DNA from 4 places in the Kurthia sp. 11kri321 genome. Region 3 is predicted to be linked to each of the others. Evidence: riboswitches for the same ligand, from Rfam matches in the RefSeq annotation. Region 3 holds a riboswitch; each other region holds the start of a gene.
What was found. A riboswitch is a leader RNA that binds a small molecule or an ion and turns the genes downstream of it on or off. The one in region 3 is predicted to bind S-adenosylmethionine.
Positions count from the first base shown of each region.

Region 1: another riboswitch for S-adenosylmethionine. It lies ahead of ASO14_RS07220 (cyclase family protein); the one in region 3 lies ahead of ASO14_RS12895 (MetQ/NlpA family ABC transporter substrate-binding protein).
Region 2: another riboswitch for S-adenosylmethionine. It lies ahead of metA (homoserine O-acetyltransferase MetA); the one in region 3 lies ahead of ASO14_RS12895 (MetQ/NlpA family ABC transporter substrate-binding protein).
Region 4: another riboswitch for S-adenosylmethionine. It lies ahead of ASO14_RS01705 (bifunctional homocysteine S-methyltransferase/methylenetetrahydrofolate reductase); the one in region 3 lies ahead of ASO14_RS12895 (MetQ/NlpA family ABC transporter substrate-binding protein).

Region 1 covers NZ_CP013217.1:1,399,006-1,403,225, forward strand. The annotation lists gene ASO14_RS07205 (tyrosine-protein phosphatase) at 1-358, shown strand, start outside; gene ASO14_RS07210 (tyrosine-protein phosphatase) at 372-1,115, shown strand; gene ASO14_RS07215 (NAD(P)H-dependent flavin oxidoreductase) at 1,134-2,099, shown strand; SAM riboswitch class I at 2,165-2,268, shown strand; gene ASO14_RS07220 (cyclase family protein) at 2,341-3,099, shown strand; gene ASO14_RS07225 (transcriptional regulator) at 3,305-3,466, shown strand; cobalamin riboswitch at 3,592-3,773, shown strand; gene ASO14_RS07230 (Ig-like domain-containing protein) at 3,898-4,220, shown strand, end outside.
Region 2 covers NZ_CP013217.1:1,608,028-1,612,247, reverse strand. The annotation lists gene ASO14_RS08315 (amino acid permease) at 1-649, shown strand, start outside; gene ASO14_RS08310 (aminotransferase class I/II-fold pyridoxal phosphate-dependent enzyme) at 697-1,857, opposite strand; SAM riboswitch class I at 2,021-2,133, shown strand; gene metA (homoserine O-acetyltransferase MetA) at 2,205-3,113, shown strand; gene ASO14_RS08300 (elongation factor G) at 3,219-4,220, shown strand, end outside.
Region 3 covers NZ_CP013217.1:2,574,512-2,578,731, forward strand. The annotation lists gene ASO14_RS12880 (tetratricopeptide repeat protein) at 1-34, opposite strand, end outside; gene ASO14_RS12885 (carbon-nitrogen family hydrolase) at 94-882, opposite strand; gene ASO14_RS12890 (pyridoxal phosphate-dependent aminotransferase) at 996-2,186, shown strand; SAM riboswitch class I at 2,275-2,389, shown strand; gene ASO14_RS12895 (MetQ/NlpA family ABC transporter substrate-binding protein) at 2,471-3,292, shown strand; gene ASO14_RS12900 (methionine ABC transporter ATP-binding protein) at 3,322-4,220, shown strand, end outside.
Region 4 covers NZ_CP013217.1:311,357-315,576, reverse strand. The annotation lists gene metH (methionine synthase) at 1-691, opposite strand, end outside; gene ASO14_RS01705 (bifunctional homocysteine S-methyltransferase/methylenetetrahydrofolate reductase) at 672-2,528, opposite strand; SAM riboswitch class I at 2,621-2,729, opposite strand; gene ASO14_RS01700 (class A sortase) at 2,915-3,580, opposite strand; gene hemG (protoporphyrinogen oxidase) at 3,603-4,220, opposite strand, start outside.

The DNA of each region.
Region 1 (4,220 bases), 1.2 Mb from region 3:
AATCCGACTGAAACAAGTTCCTTTACTTCAACATTGTATGTTAGGTAGAGATCGTACAGGAATAGGTGTATTTCTGCTCTATCTACTATTGGATGTACCATTGAAAACAATTGTCCAAACTTTTTTGGAGCGCCAGAAGAATGCTATCGAACAAATGCCTGAATGGTTAAAAGTAATGATTCGAAATCTACAGGGCCAAAAATTAGAAACGGATATGAATTATGTAAATGGTGACTTCCTATTAGTTGCATATGATGAAATTTTAAATGAATTTGATACAATTGAAAATTTCTTTTTAAAACAGTTTCAAATAGACAAAACAGAGAGAAAAGCAATTCAAGATTTTTATTTAGAATAATGGAGGCGTTTAAATGTTTTTACCATTCGAAGGAATTCCTAATTTTCGTGATTTAGGTGGTGTAACGACGATTGAAGGTAAACATGTGAAAAAAGGATTACTTTATCGTTGTGGAGAATTAAGTAAGAGTACACCGAAAGATTTGCAACAACTGCAAGCGCTTCATATTCGAACAATCATTGATTACCGAGATGAAAGTGAGATTGAAGCTCATCCGACACCAAGGATACAAGGTGTGCATGACGTCCATGCGCCTGCTAGTCGATCGCAATTTAATCTTGCTTCGATTGAAGATTTAGCGAGTAGTGATTTATTGAAGCAATTGAATATGGATTTATTTAAAGAGTTTTATGCCAGTTTAGCATTTGAAAATCCTGCATATCAAACACTCGTCTCTATTTTAAAAGCACATGAAGGACCGATGATTCAACACTGTACAGCAGGAAAAGACCGCACAGGAATTGGCTCAATGATTACGTACTTGATACTTGGTGTTCCTTATACGACGATTGTCCAAGACTTTTTAGAAACTAATCAATATATGGAGAAACATTCACCATATTGGCAAAAACCTCTTGAATTAGCTGTTAAGGATCCAGAAATTTTGCAGGTATTAGTAGGAGTCAATCAAACATTGCTCGACCATGTACATGATGAGATTTTAAGAAAATACGGTACGATTGAGATGTATTTAAAAGAAGAATATCATATTGATGAACAAACGAGAAAAGAGATTCAAGATTTCTATTTAGAGTAGCATAAGGGGGATTTTGAGATGAAGTGGCAAACAAGTGTAACGGAATTATTAGGAATTGAAAAACCAATTATTCAAGGAGGTCTCGCCTATCTTGGTTATGCAGATTTAGCAGCAGCAGTTTCGAATGCTGGAGGACTGGGCCAAGTGACAGCACTCAGTTTAGATTCTCCAGAAGATTTACGAAAAGAAATTCATAAAACACGCACATTAACAGATTGTCCTTTTGGTGTGAACTTTGCGATTGGACGACACCGTGAACATTACGAACCTTTTGTACAAGTAGCAATAGAAGAAGGTATTCAAATCATTTCGATTACAGGAGGAAATCCAAGTCCTGTATTAGAAATGGTGAAAGACACCGATATGAAGAAGCTTGTACTCGTTTCTTCTGTTAAATTGGCTTTAAAGGCCGAAGAAAAAGGGGCAGATATTGTTGTCGTTGTTGGACAAGAAGGCGGTGGTCACCTCGGTTTAAATGATTTAGGGACACATGTACTCGTTCCGCGCGTTGTCGATGCTGTCAACATCCCTGTAATCGCTTCAGGAGGCATTGCAGATGGTCGTGGTATCTTATCTGCTTTTGCACTAGGAGCAGACGGAGTTGAGATTGGGACACGTTTTATTGCGACAGAAGAATGTGTAGATGCAGCACCACTGTACAAACAAGCATTGATTGAACATGATGAAATGGATACGGTCGTTATTAAACGTTCCATTGGTGGTCCAGCGCGTGTATTACACACACCATTCACAGATGAAATTTTAGAAATTGAACAAAAGACGCCTACATACGAGGCATTAAAAGAGTATATTAGCGGTGCAGCAAACCGTCGTTATATTTACGAAGAGCAGCAAGATGGTTTTGGATATGCAGGTCAAAGTATTGGTTTCATTCATTCCATTCCAACTGTTGCAACTTTATTTGAGCAATTTGAGAAGCAAATTGAAGAAGCAAGAACGCAATTAAATCTAAAAATAAAATAATATTCAGAAAACAGTTGCAATTCCGATTTGCTTACTGTAATATGAAGTTAACAAAAAAATCGTATCTCTTATCAAGAGAAGGCGAGGGACTGGCCCGTTGACCCTTCAGCAACAGACAATGTTAAATTGAACTGTGCTAAATCCTGTAGCGTAAGCTAAAAGATAAGAAGAGTTCCTTTGACTATTCAAAACCTCTTCTTATCAGGAGAGGTTTTTTTGTAGATTAAAAAGGAGTGATGTTATGAGCGAATCGGTTTTACAGCAAGATGTTTTACAAGCATTACAAACATTGAAAAAGCAGAAATGGGTGGACTTGACACATACCTTTAATAGCCAGTCACCTCACTTCCATGCATTCAATCCAGCAAAATTCGATACACTTTTTACACATGATGATGGCTTTTTTGCACAACAATTTTCTTTTGCAGGTCAGTATGGAACACATCTTGATGCACCGATACACTTTGTACGAGATACACGCTATATCGAGGAACTTCATCTTCAGGAGTTAGTACTGCCACTTATTGTTGTAGATATTACAGCTCAAGTACAAAAGAATCCAGGTCACACGGTAACGATTGAAGACATCCTCTCATTTGAGGATCAAAATGGCATCATTGAAGCCGACTCATTTGTCGCATTACGCACAGACTGGTCGAAGCGCTGGCCCGACCATGATATCTTTAATAATATTGATGAAGCAGGCGTGGCTCATGTGCCAGGTTGGTCTGTCGAAGTATTATCTTTTTTATTCAAAGAACGAGGCATTAAAGCGATTGGTCATGAAACATTTGATACAGATTCGAGTGAAGAATATCGAAAACATGGCTCATTAGCCGCAGAGTATTTCGTTTTAGAACAAGATACGTATCAAGTCGAACTTTTAACGAATTTAGATCAACTTCCGGCAAAAGGGGCAGTTATCTTTAATATCGTGGCTAAACCTGAAAAAGCATCTGGTTTTCCCGTACGCTCATTTGCGATTACACCGAATCAATAAAGGCTCATTTGTCTTAAACTATACAGACTCATTTGTCGTGGAAACACCTTGTCATCTCAAGGTGTTTTTTGTTTCAAAAATAATATTATTATGTAAACCAAATATTTTCGTTGAATTTTCAGAAAATGAGTTGACATCTTTTTTCATCTGTTATATATTAAGTACAACAAATAAAACTGTTATATAACAAAAGGAGAGATGTTCAATGGAACACTTTATGGAAGGTTATCAAATATATTGTCAGGCTTGCGAAAATTATGGGTTGGAGTCGATGAATTACCATTTATATGTCAAACAATTAACAGAGGAGCAATTGTATGCATTTAATGAGTATAAGAGAGACGCCACAATTCAAGAGATTAGCTAGGTATTAAACCTCTATTTTCCACTTAATGTGTAAAGTAGAGGTTTTTGTATGTCCTAAGACCTTCTTTTATGAAAAGTTATTTACTTTTTTTATAGAGTATGGAATACTTTCTATTAAGATAATTGAATATTCTTTCAGATGAGAGTGCTAGTTTTAGGCTAGATAATAGGGAAATCGGTGAAAATCCGATGCAGCCCCGCTACTGTAATATGGGATGAAATGACATATAAACACTGTGTTTATACGGGAAGTTGTCAAAGTAATGTGATCATAGAGCCAGGAGACCTGCTTTCATCATTCGTTTCAATCTTCGAGGGGTGGATTAGACGCACGTAAGTATAAATATTGTTACATAATTCTTCATGTCTTTAGAACGTGAGCTTTTCGTGTTAGCTAATCCTCCAAATCAAAACAATTTGGGGGTTATTTTTATGTTTAAATCAAAATGGGTGATTCCAGCAACATTATCAGCAGCTTTAGTCGTTTCAGCTGTACCAGCAACGGCTTTACAAGCAGAAGCAAAAGTACCAACAGTTAAAAAAGTTGATGTAGCGAATACATTAAAAGCAACATCGAACTATTATTATTCATTACCAGATGTATCAACACCAACTTACCAAAGTTCAGATGCAGTACTTAATTTTGCGCGTTCAAATTACGCTGTAAGTAAAGATTACTACACAACATTCTATAAAGATGTTGAACGTGAATTAAAGAAGCAAAAAGGTCAATTTAATGGTTCGCCAGGCGCATT
Region 2 (4,220 bases), 970 kb from region 3:
TACCGTCGTTGTGACGTTGCTTCCATGGGATTCATCGAGTATTTTAACAAGTCCTTACGTTGCAGTACTCGACTATGTCGGTATTCCAGCAGCAGCGCAAATTATGAACTTTGTCGTTTTAACTGCTGTATTATCTTGTCTGAATTCAGCACTGTATGCAACATCTCGTATGTCTTTTGCTTTAGCAGAAGAAGGACAAGCACCGAAAATTTTCTTAAAGTTGAATAAGCGCGGCGCACCTGTTTATGCGATTTTAGCAAGTACATTCTTCTCGTATATTGCCGTAATTATGAATTATGTATCGCCAGAAGCGGTATTCATGTTCTTAGTCAATTCATGTTCAGCGATTACATTAATTATGTATTTCATCATTGCAGCTTCTCAGCTTGTTATGCGCCGTCGTGCGATTAAAGAGGGGACAGAACATGAACTTGTATTACGCATGTGGTTATTCCCGTATTTAACAATTGGTACGATGATTATGGTAGGAGGACTTGCTGTAGCGATGTTCTTCATTCCAAGTATGCGCTCTCAAATTCTCTTTACAGCAGTCATTGTAGCGGCAGTCATGCTTATGTATTACTTTACACAACGTAAAAAAGCACCTGTTGACCTGTTACAACCAGAACCTGAAACACCGCTTGAATAATAAAAAGTCTGAATCCTTATTGATGATGGGATTCAGACTTTTTCTGTTTATAAAGTTGCGAGTCTTGAAACAGCTTCTTGTAATAGTTTTTCATCTTGAACGAGTGCGATGCGTACATGGTTTCTACCCGATGCACCGAAGATCGAACCGGGTACAAGTACAACGCCTGTTTGTTCAATAACATGATAGACAAATTCTTTGTCATCCATCTGTTGTTGCGGATACTTCGCATAAACGAACATACCACCAGCAGATGGTGCGAGTTCCCAACCAATTGCTTCAAGACCTTCTGATAGTACACGATGACGTGTTGAAAAAATGATGCGCAGTTCATCTGTAATTGCTTCCGCATTGTCGAGTGCAACACATGCCGCATCTTGAATTGGGCGGAATGTACCATAATCAAGGTGTGATTTGAGTTCGCCCAATGTTTCAATGGTGGAAGCGTTTCCAACGATATACGCAATACGGGCACCTGCAAGGCTAAAACTCTTAGAAAGTGAATTAATCTCGACACCCACTTCTTTTGCACCGGGTACTTCTAAAAAGCTAAGCGGCTTTGTACCTTCAAAATAGAATTCTGAGTAGGCGGCATCGTGAATGACGATTAAGTTATGTTTTTTCGCAAAAGCAATCGCCTTTTCAAAGAATGCGATAGAAGGCATTGCTGGAACGGGATTCCCTGGAAGATTTAAAATGAGCATTTTCGCGCGTGCACAAATATCTTCTGGAATGGCATCAAAATCAGGTAAAAACTGATGTTCAGCTGTTAATGGCATCGCATACGCTTCACATTTTGCGAGGTGAATCCCTGCAGCATAAGCTACATAGGCAGGGTCCGTTGTGAGTACAATGTCTCCTGGATCACAAAATGCGAGCGGTAAGTGTACAAGTCCTTCCTGAGAACCCATCGTTTGAATGATCTCTGTTTGTGGATTTAGTTCAACACCACTACGACGTTGATAATAGTTGGCAACTGCTTCATGGAATCGCTCCGTTCCACCGAGTGTATAGCCATAACTATCAGCCTTTTCAGCTTGTTTTGCTAATTCTTCTCGCACAATTTGAGCAGGTGGTAAGTCAGGACTTCCCAAACTTAAATCAATAATTTTTGTGCCTGTTGCCGCTTTCTTTTTTGCAGCAGCTTTTAAACTACCGAAAATGGCTTTCGGAAATTGATTCATTAATGTTGAACGATGCATCGTCATCATGTTGTGTCACTCCTTTAATTCGCTTATTTCTTCTTTATTTTACCATATTGCATTTGACTAAAAACACTATTTACGTTTTTTAACGAGAGATTTTATTGAATTATCAGAAATGTTTGCTATTAAAGGATGGTTCTGCTATGATAGTTAATAATTCAATATTGTCTTATCAAGAGAAGCCGAGGGAATGGCCCGATGACGCTTCAGCAACCTCTGTTTAAAACAGAAAGGTGCTAATTCCTACAGAAGCTCCATTATGCTTCTGATAGATAAGAGTCGGATACATATGTGTAGCCTCATTCTTATCAAAGAGTGAGGTTTTTTTATATTAAAGGGGGAGTTTCATCATGCCAATCAATATACCAAGTGGGCTACCAGCAACTGAAATTTTAAAAGAGGAAAAGATTTTCATTATGGACGAAGTGCGTTCGACAAGCCAGAACATTCGTCCGTTAAATATTTTAATTTTTAACTTAATGCCTGAAAAAGAAAAGACCGAGTTACAACTACTACGTCTTTTAGGAAATACACCACTTCAAGTGAATGTTACGTTTTTAAATACGGCGACACATGAATCAAAAAATGTTAGTAAAAATCATTTAGAGTCATTTTATACGACGTTTGAACATGTAAAACACCGTAAATTTGACGGTATGATTATTACAGGAGCGCCAATTGAATTATTTGAATTCCATGAAGTTGATTTTTGGGATGAGATGGTCGAGATTATGGAATGGACGAAAACAAATGTCACGTCTGTTTTGAATATCTGTTGGGGCGCACAAGCGGCACTCTACTATCATTATGGTATTGGAAAATATACATTACCGTCAAAATGTTCGGGTGTGTTCGATCACATCGTGCATGATAGTACCGTTAAGTTAATTCGCGGATTTAATGATGTATATACAGCACCACATTCACGTAATACCTCTGTTTCAAGAGAGGCTATTTTAAACCATCCTGATTTAGAACTCGTGTCTGAATCAGACGAAGCAGGGGCATTTATTATCGTATCGCGTGATGAAAAACAAATTATGATTACAGGTCATTTAGAATATGATGCAGATACATTAAAGCAAGAATATGACCGTGATGTTGCAAAGGGCATCGAACCGCAAGTACCAAAACACTATTTCCCGAACGACGACCCAACGAAAAAACCGTTGAATCGTTGGCGTTCACACACGCATCTATTATTCTCCAATTGGTTGAATTACTATGTGTACCAAGAAACACCGTATGAATGGGAATAAACAGCAAACCATCTTTTTTCGTGTATATTCGAAAGAAGATGGTTTTATTATTGGACATGATATAATTCATAGTAGAGACGCTTTGATAAGAAATGAGGAAAGACAATGAAGAAAACAATTGGCATTTTAGCACATGTAGATGCAGGGAAGACCACCTTTTCAGAGCAATTACTTTTTCATACGAAAAGTATTCGCACCATTGGGCGTGTCGATCATCAAAATGCACATTTAGATTTGCATGAGATTGAACAACAGCGTGGCATTACCGTTTTTGCGGAACAGGCCACTTTTACATATCGAGAAAATGATTATACGGTGATTGATACACCAGGACATGTCGACTTCGCGGCAGAGATGGAGCGTTCGATTATGGCACTGGATGGGGCAATTCTTCTATTAAATGGAACAGACGGTGTACAGGGACATACAGAAACAGTTTATCGTTTACTAAGAAAATATCGTATTCCTACACTGTTTTTCGTTAATAAAATGGATTTAATTAGTGCCAATGCAGCAACAGTGACAGAAGAAATTCAACAAGAATTAATGGAATATGCACTACCATTTCATGACTGGGCAACAGGAATAGAAGAATTTGCAGGACGAGATGAGCAATATTTAGAAGACTATTTAGAAGAAAGTTTATCCGAAAGCGAATGGCAAAAAAGGCTTTCAAAAGCTTTCATGGTACAAGAACTTTCACCGATTTTATATGGCTCAGCATTAAAAGATGAAGGCATCGATTTTGCATTAGAAGTGCTAGATACATTGCTCCAGCCACAGCATAAATCGGGAGAGTTACAAGGAATGATTTATAAAATTCGTCACATTGAACAAAATCAACGTATGGCTTTTATAAAAATTCATCAAGGTTCGTTGAAAGTAAGAGACGATGTACGCTGTGGTGGGAATTGGTTTAAAATCACACAAATTCGTAAATATCACGGTAAAAAATTTGAGGAATTACAGCGAGCGGAAGCAGGTGATACGGTAGCGGTAATTGGTTTGAAAGAAGCAACAGTTGGTATGGGAGTAGGTGAATTTACGCCTTCTTATGAAATAGATTTGCGTCCAACGATGCGCACACAAATTGTTTATGAAGGCGCC
Region 3 (4,220 bases):
GTTCAATCGCCTTTAAAAGCTTTGCTTCTTTCATGTTCATATCTCCCTCTTTCAAAAGAAAAAGCTAGGACGTATCAGCCCTAGCTTCATTTTTTATTTCAATACATCTTGATACAATTCTGGTCTGCGATCATCATAGACTGGAATACGTGTGCGCACTTCATCAACTTTTGAAAAATCAACGTCGACAATCGCTAATTCCTCATCTTCTCCACCAGTCCATAAAATTTCACCCCATGGTTCGATTACCATCGACTGTCCGTTAAAGTTATCTTTATTGCGACTAATGCGATTGACTGCTACCACAAAACATTGATTTTCAATTGCACGTGCTTGTAATAATGTTTTCCAATGATCAATTCGTGCAGTTGGCCACTGCGCTGAAACGAATAATACTTTTGCGCCGTTTAATGCGTGTAGACGTAACCATTCTGGGAAACGAATATCGTAGCAAATCACACCTGCCGCATCTAAATCACCCAGTTTGAAATTATTTTGTGTGTTACCAGAAGATAAATGCAAGTGTTCATCCATCAAGCGGAATAAGTGTGCTTTATCGTATTCGCCTACTAGCTCACCCTCATTATTGTAGACGAGCATCGTATTATAGAATTTGTCGCCCTTTTTCGTTGCGACTGAACCGCCCACAATATGAACATACAATTCTTTTGCTAATTGTGATAAAAAGGCTTTTGTTCTTTCTCCGTCAACATCCGCAAGACCTTCAAGTTTTTCAAGTGCGTAACTTGTATTCCACATCTCTGGTAGAATGACAATTTCCGCCCCTTTATTTGCAGCTTCTCGAATTAATTCTTCCACACGAGAAAAATTTTTTTCAACATCGCCAAAAGCAACTTGTAGCTGAATACAACCTAATTTCATCTCTCCACCACCTAGACTTTTTTTCTGAAAAGTATTATGATTCACGATAAAACTTCTACTATTCAGAATATTTCTTTCTCTATCATAACAAAAAAGCCAAAGGAGGCAACCAAATGCCTTATTCTGATTTACTCAAAAAATTACCTGAACAATTTTTCGCGAAACTCGCAAAACGTGTAGCCGAAAAAGTTGCAGAAGGTCACGATATTATTAATTTAGGTCAGGGAAATCCAGACCGCCCGACACCTCCTCATATCGTCAAGGCGATGCAAGAGGCAACAGCCGATGTCGCGAATCATAAATATTCACCGTTTCGTGGAATTGATGAATTAAAAGAGGCGATTGTGACATTTTATAAACGTGAATATGATGTAACACTCGATGCTGAAACAGAAGTCGCTGTGCTATTCGGTGCGAAAGCTGGTCTAGTAGAACTGCCGATGACACTCTTAAATGCTGGCGATACCATGTTACTTCCTGACCCTGGCTATCCCGACTATTTATCAGGTGTCGCACTTAGTCATGTAAACTTTGAAACGATGCCACTTCTTGCTGAAAATCAGTTTTTACCTGATTATGCGGAAATTGCACCTGATATTTTAGAACGTGCAAAATTGATGTATTTGAATTACCCGAATAATCCTACAGGTGCTACAGCGACACCTGCATTTTTTGAAGAAACGGTACAGCTTGCAAAACAACATGACTTCGTTGTTATGCATGACTTCGCTTATGGAGCGCTTGGTTTTGATGATGTAAAACCACCTAGCTTTTTACAAACAGAAGGTGCAAAAGAGATCGGTGTTGAATTTTATACCTTATCGAAAACGTATAATATGGCAGGATGGCGTGTTGGCTTTGCTGTCGGAAATAAAGAAGTGATTGCAGGACTTAATTTGCTACAAGATCACCTTTATTGCAGCATTTTCCCAGCGATTCAAGTTGCCGCAGCACATGCATTAACAGGTCCACAAGATTGTGTAGAAGAACAATTAACTGTATATGAAGCTCGTCGTGAAGCATTGATTCAAGCATGTTCAAAGGTTGGATGGTCTGTCACTGCACCTGCGGGTAGCTTTTTTGCTTGGTTAAAAGTGCCTGAGGGTTATACGAGTGAAACTTTTGCAGATCTTCTCTTAGAGAACGCTTCTGTTGCAGTTGCAGCAGGTAATGGATTCGGTCTACATGGTGAGGGTTACGTTCGCGTTGGTTTACTCGTATCGCCTGAACGATTAGTTGAAGCTGTAGAACGTATTGCACATCTACCTGAATTTTCGACTGTTTTTCGCTCGAAAGTGCATTAATTTTGTTTTCTCAAGAAAATAATGTTTGACTTTACTGAAAATTAACTATAGATTGAATATATCAAATAGTTATATAAAAATATAAAATCTCTTATCAAGAGTAGCTGAGGGACTGGCCCTATGAAGCTCGGCAACCTTCCAATACATCGGTATTGTGAAAGGTGCTAATTCCAGCAAGATGACAAAATCTTGATAGATAAGAGAGGTAAAACCAACACTTTCACCTCTCTTTTTGTTAAGAGAGGTTTTTTTATATGCTACATACAAAAAGGAGCGTTTTATTTATGAAAAAAGCAACAGGAATCGTATTATCACTTGTATTATCAGCATCAGTATTAGCAGCATGTGGGAAGAAAACAGAAGATAGCCAAGCAGCAGCCGAAGATAACAAATTAGTATTAGGTGTAACGGGCGGACCACACGAAGAAATCGCAAAAAAAGCAGCGGAAGTAGCGAAAAAAGATGGTTTAGATGTTGAGATTAAAGCATTCTCTGATTATGTATTACCGAATACTTCTCTTGTAGAAGGCGACTTGGATGCAAACAGTTTCCAAACACTAACTTTCTTAGCAAACTTCAACAAAGAGAAAAATGAAAACCTTGTATCAGTTGGTACAACAATTTTAACGCCAATGGGTTTATATTCGAAAAAAGTGAAGAAATTAGAAGATTTAAAAGCGGGTTCAACAATCGCAATTCCAAATGATGCAGCGAATGGTGATCGTGCCTTACAAGTACTAGCAAGCAAAAAAGTTATTTCTCTAAAAGATACTGGCGATAAATTGGCAACACCAAAAGATATTGCAGAAAACAAAAATAAATTTAAATTTGTAGAACTAGAAGCTTCACAATTACCACGTCAATTAGACGAAGTAGATGCAGCAATGATTAATACGAACTTCGTTTTAGAAGCAGGCATTGATCCAAAAACAGCGCTACTACGTGAAAATACAGATTCACCACATATCAACGCAATTGTTGTAGAAGAATCACATAAAAATGACGCAGATGTGAAAAAATTCGTTAAAGCTTATCACTCAGAGACAGTGAAAAAATTCATTGAAGATGAATTTGACGGTGCAGTAATCCCTGTATTCGATAAGTAAACGGTTAGATTGAAAAGGAGGAGTCATCTATGATTGAGCTGAAAAATATTGAGAAAAATTTCGTTTCAAATAAAAAAGTCGTAACTGCTGTAAGAGATGTCAATCTTACAGTACCTGCTGGAGAAATTCATGGTGTTATTGGCTATAGTGGTGCTGGTAAAAGTACATTAATTCGTTGTGTGAATCTACTTGAACAACCATCAAAAGGACAAGTTCTAATCGATGGGAAAGATTTAACGAAGTTATCGGCATCTGGTTTGCGTAAAGTACGCAGTAAAGTCGGTATGATTTTCCAACACTTTAACTTATTAAAAACAGTCACAGTGTATGAAAATATCGCGATTCCATTAAAGCTAGCGGGTGTACCGAAAAAAGAATTAGATGCACGTGTACAAAAATACCTACAAATTGTTGGTTTAGAAGACCGCGCAACGAACTATCCTGCTCAACTTTCTGGCGGGCAGAAACAACGTGTCGCGATTGCACGCGCCCTATCACTTGAACCGACTATTTTATTAAGCGATGAAGCGACTTCAGCACTTGACCCAGAAACGACGGATTCAATTTTAGATTTACTCCTAAAAATCAATCGTGAGCTTGGCATTACGATTTTATTAATTACACATGAAATGAATGTTATTCAAAAAATTTGCGACCATGTCTATGTGATGGAGAACGGTTCAGTTGTGGAACAAGGCTCGACAATTGAATTGTTCACAAATCCACAACATGTGACAACACGTAAATTTTTAAATACAATTTCACAACGTCAATTAAGTGATTCACTTATTGATTCCCTTCATGTAACAGGTGATGTAACACGTCTTACATTCGTTGGAGCAAGCACAGGGCAACCTGCACTTGCTGAGATTAGTAAACGTTTTGCCGTCACACCAAACATTTTAGCTGCAAATATTATCGAACTTAA
Region 4 (4,220 bases), 700 kb from region 3:
GACCCGTCGCACAGTTCAAACCAACTGATAGTGGTTTAATATGTTCAATTGAAATATAGAAGGCTTCAATACTTTGACCAGCAAGTGTTGTTCCCATCGGTTCAATCGTACCTGAAATCATAATTGGAATTTCTTTACCGAGTTCTTCAAAAGCTTGCTTAACACCAAGTGTACCTGCTTTTACATTCAACATATCTTGTGATGTTTCAAGGAGTAGTACATCTGCGCCGCCTTCAATCAAAGCTTTCGCCTGTACATAGAAGTCATGCTTTAACGCGTCAAATGTAATACCACCTGTTACAGATAATGTCTTCGTCGTTGGGCCCATCGCACCTGCAACAAAACGTGGCCACTCAGGTGTCGATAATTCCTCTGCTACTTCTTTGGCAATTTCGACAGCACGTTTATTAATTTCAACTGCTTGATGACCTAAATCATATTCATTTAATACGAGTGGTGTACCACCAAATGTATTCGTTGAGACAATATCCGCTCCTGCTTCAAAATAAGCACGATGAATTCCTGCAATAACATCCGGTCGTGTTAAATTCAAGTTCTCGTTACAACCATCATATTCATCGCCCCCAAAGTCATCTGGCGTTAAATTCGCATTTTGTAACATGGTACCCATCGCACCATCTAATACGAGAATATGATCTTTAATTCTTTCTTCAATGAGATGTTTCGACAACGTGACTTCCTCCCTTAACCTTTTCATCTAATTCCTTAATGTAGTGAATTAATTCAACAGACATATCGTAGCGCATGAACGGTGTAATCAGATAAATACCGTTAAAGAGTGATGCAGCTGTGTCAATTAATTCTTTCGCAATTTGGACACCCTCTGCCTGTGCGCGTTCTTTATCGCCATCTGCTGCTTTCATACGTTCAAGTACTTCACCTGACAACTTAATGCCTGGCACTTCATGGTGTAAAAACTCAGAATTTCGTAAACTTGTTAGTGGCATGATTCCGATGTAAATCGGTGTATCTAAATGTTTTGTTGCTTCATAAATTTCAATAATTTTCTCTTTTGAGTAAACAGGCTGTGTAATGAAATAATCCGCACCTGCTTCAATCTTTTTCTCTAAACGTGGAATGGCACGTTCGACGACACGTACATTCGGATTGAATGCTGCCGCTACAGAGAAGTTTGCCTTTTTACGTAGTGGTTTTCCCGAGAAAGAAATACCTTCGTTTAATTTTTTAATTAATTGTAGTAATTCAATGCTCGATACATCATAGACGCTTGTAGCACCTGGGAAATCCCCTACCTTTGTTGGATCACCTGTCACAGCTAAAATATCGTGAATACCTAATGCATCTAAGCCCATCAAATGAGATTGTAGCCCGATTAAATTACGGTCACGACATGTAATATGTGCTAATGCTCGTACATTCTTTTCATATTTTAAAATCGATCCCATCGCCACATTCGATACACGCGGTGAAGCAAGTGAATTATCTGCCATTGTGACAATATCGGCGCCCGCTTTTTGTAAAATCGCTGCTCCCTCTAAAAACTTTTCCGTTTCTAAATGGCGCGGTGTATCAAGTTCAACGATAATGGAACGCCCTTTTTTTACTTTCTCGTGAAGTGGTTCAAATTTAGACACATTAGCTTCACGAATCACTTCTTCTTTAGTTGTGATAACTTCTTTATTTTCCATTGGTAAAACATCTGATAAATGTTTCTTCACTTCGTGAATATGTTCAGGTGTTGTTCCACAGCATCCACCAATTAAGCGAACCCCTTCATCACGTAATTCAACTGCAGCGCGCCCAAAATATTCTGCTTCTGATTCATATACCACTTTTCCTTCTTCTACATCGAGTAGACTTGCATTCGGATACGCAGATAAGAACGAGTTCTTTGGTAGCTCAACATTTTCAAGCGCCTTCACTGTATGGTACGGGCCTAACCGACAGTTCACACCGACAACATCAGCTCCAGCTCTTTCTAAATGTTGCAGTGCATCATTCAACTTCATTCCATTTAATAAAACCCCTGGGTCATGCATCGAAACTTGCGCTACAATCGGTCCATCTGAGAATATGCGAATTGTTTTCACTAATGTTTCAAGCTCTTCTAAGTCGTAAAATGTTTCGAGTAGTAAACCATCTACACCTGCATCAAGTAATACTTTTGCTTGTAAAACAAGTGATTCAATAATCTCATCTAGTGAATGTTCATCCTTACGAATACCTCGAATTCCACCAATTGTTCCAAGTACGTACTCGCCATTCTTTGCAGCTCTTTTCGCTACCTCTACACCCGCACGATTCAGTGCTTCATATTCATCTTGAATACCGTAGCGAGCTAACTTAATCGTATTCGCTGTGTACGTATTCGTCTGAATGACATCAGCGCCCGCTTCAATATATAGTTTATGAATATTCTCAATTACTTCCGGCTTTCGAACATTCAGTTCTTCATAACAAAAATCAATCCCATATGAATAGAGCAGTGTCCCCATTGCGCCATCTGCTGTTAATACCTTTGTCTTTAAATCTTCTAGTAACCCCATACACTCCCCATCCTTCCTTCATTTCAAAAAAGCTATAAAAAAACCTTCTTACATTGCATAAGAAGGTTTGAACTGACACTTGAAAATTAGCCTTCTTATCTTTTAAGAACCATAAGTCCTTCTGGAATTAGCACCTGACCATCTAAATGGCTGGTTGCTGAAGCGTCGTCGGGCCAGTCCCTCGGCTTCTCTTGATAAGAAATTATTGAATTTTTAAAATATTAAAAGAATCATACCTCTTAAATAGAGTACCGTCAATAGCTTCTACCACTTTCAGCTAAATATTGTACGAAAAAGCGCTTACTTTATCACAATATTTCGTAAATTCAGTAATAGGTATTAAAAAAAGCGTATGAGATTTTTTCACATCTCATACGCTTCATATTTTATTTTTTTATCGTAAATGCATCGCCAGCATTTGAATCAAAATCACGCGCATTGACATACTCACCTTGTACAATTAATCGTTTCGAACCATCATAATTACATGTAACGAGCGTAAGTAGTCTTTTTTTAGCTTGATTTTCGATAACTTGAACGTCAGTTGCTTCTGTAATAAAGATTTTTGTAATTTTATACGTATACACGCGCTTATAGTCCGTTGTGTACATAAGCATTCCTTTTTTTGCTTTCGTTAAAGGGCTAAATAATGTTTTATCATTATTCATATTATGACCTGCTAATGCATAATTACCTTGCCCCATTTTCATATCCTTCTTTAATGTACCTGCGCCAATTGCTAGATTTGTATTTGAAATTCCGTATAAAATAGGCAATTGTAAAGATACATCGGGAACACTTAATGCACCAATTGAATGTACATCACCTTGATTCATTTGTGCCTTTAATACATCTTGTAAGCTAATATTTTCCACATTACCAAAATCAAAGCTTACGTCATCCGCATTTTGTGCTTTTTGTTCATCAAACTGCTCAATTGCTTGATTACTCATATGTGACACGATGAACCCCATAATTTGTTTATTGAAAATTAGTGCAACACCTAAAACAAACAAAACAATGCCAATCGTTAAACTTAATTTCCTGTTCATTATGGAATCCTCCTTTCACACTTTATACGAATTCTCGTTGTCTTTGAATAAATTGATTCATAACTCGCGTAGCAACTTCTTCACCATTTTGAATACATAAACCAATCCCCACACCATAATACGAACAACCAGCTAAATGTACATGTGGATGATATTTCACCATTTGTTTTTCAATACGTTCAACTGCTTGTTTATGTTGTAAATTATAAATTGGCATCGCATCAAACCATTTTTTTACATCAATCCATGTTGGTTCATCTATTATTTTTAAGCTTTTTTCGATGTCTTGACGTGCTATTTGTGCTAATTCATCATTTGTCATCTGACAAAATTCTTCAAAACGAGGATTATTCTTTTTATAAAACATACGGATAAGTAACTTATCCTCTTTAGAAGTATGACGCCATTTGCGACTTGTCCATGTACATGCATTACAATCTACATCATTACCTGATGATACAATATATCCTGTACCATCTGCTGGTAGCACATCATTCGGTAAATCATAAGCCAAGTAAACTGTAATAATAGAACCCGTTTGTAGTTCTTCAAAATCACGTTGGAAAGGCTCTTCCTTCAATAGTTTTTGTGCGACTTGGTGCGGTACAGCTAATACGACTTCATCTGCATCTAACCATTC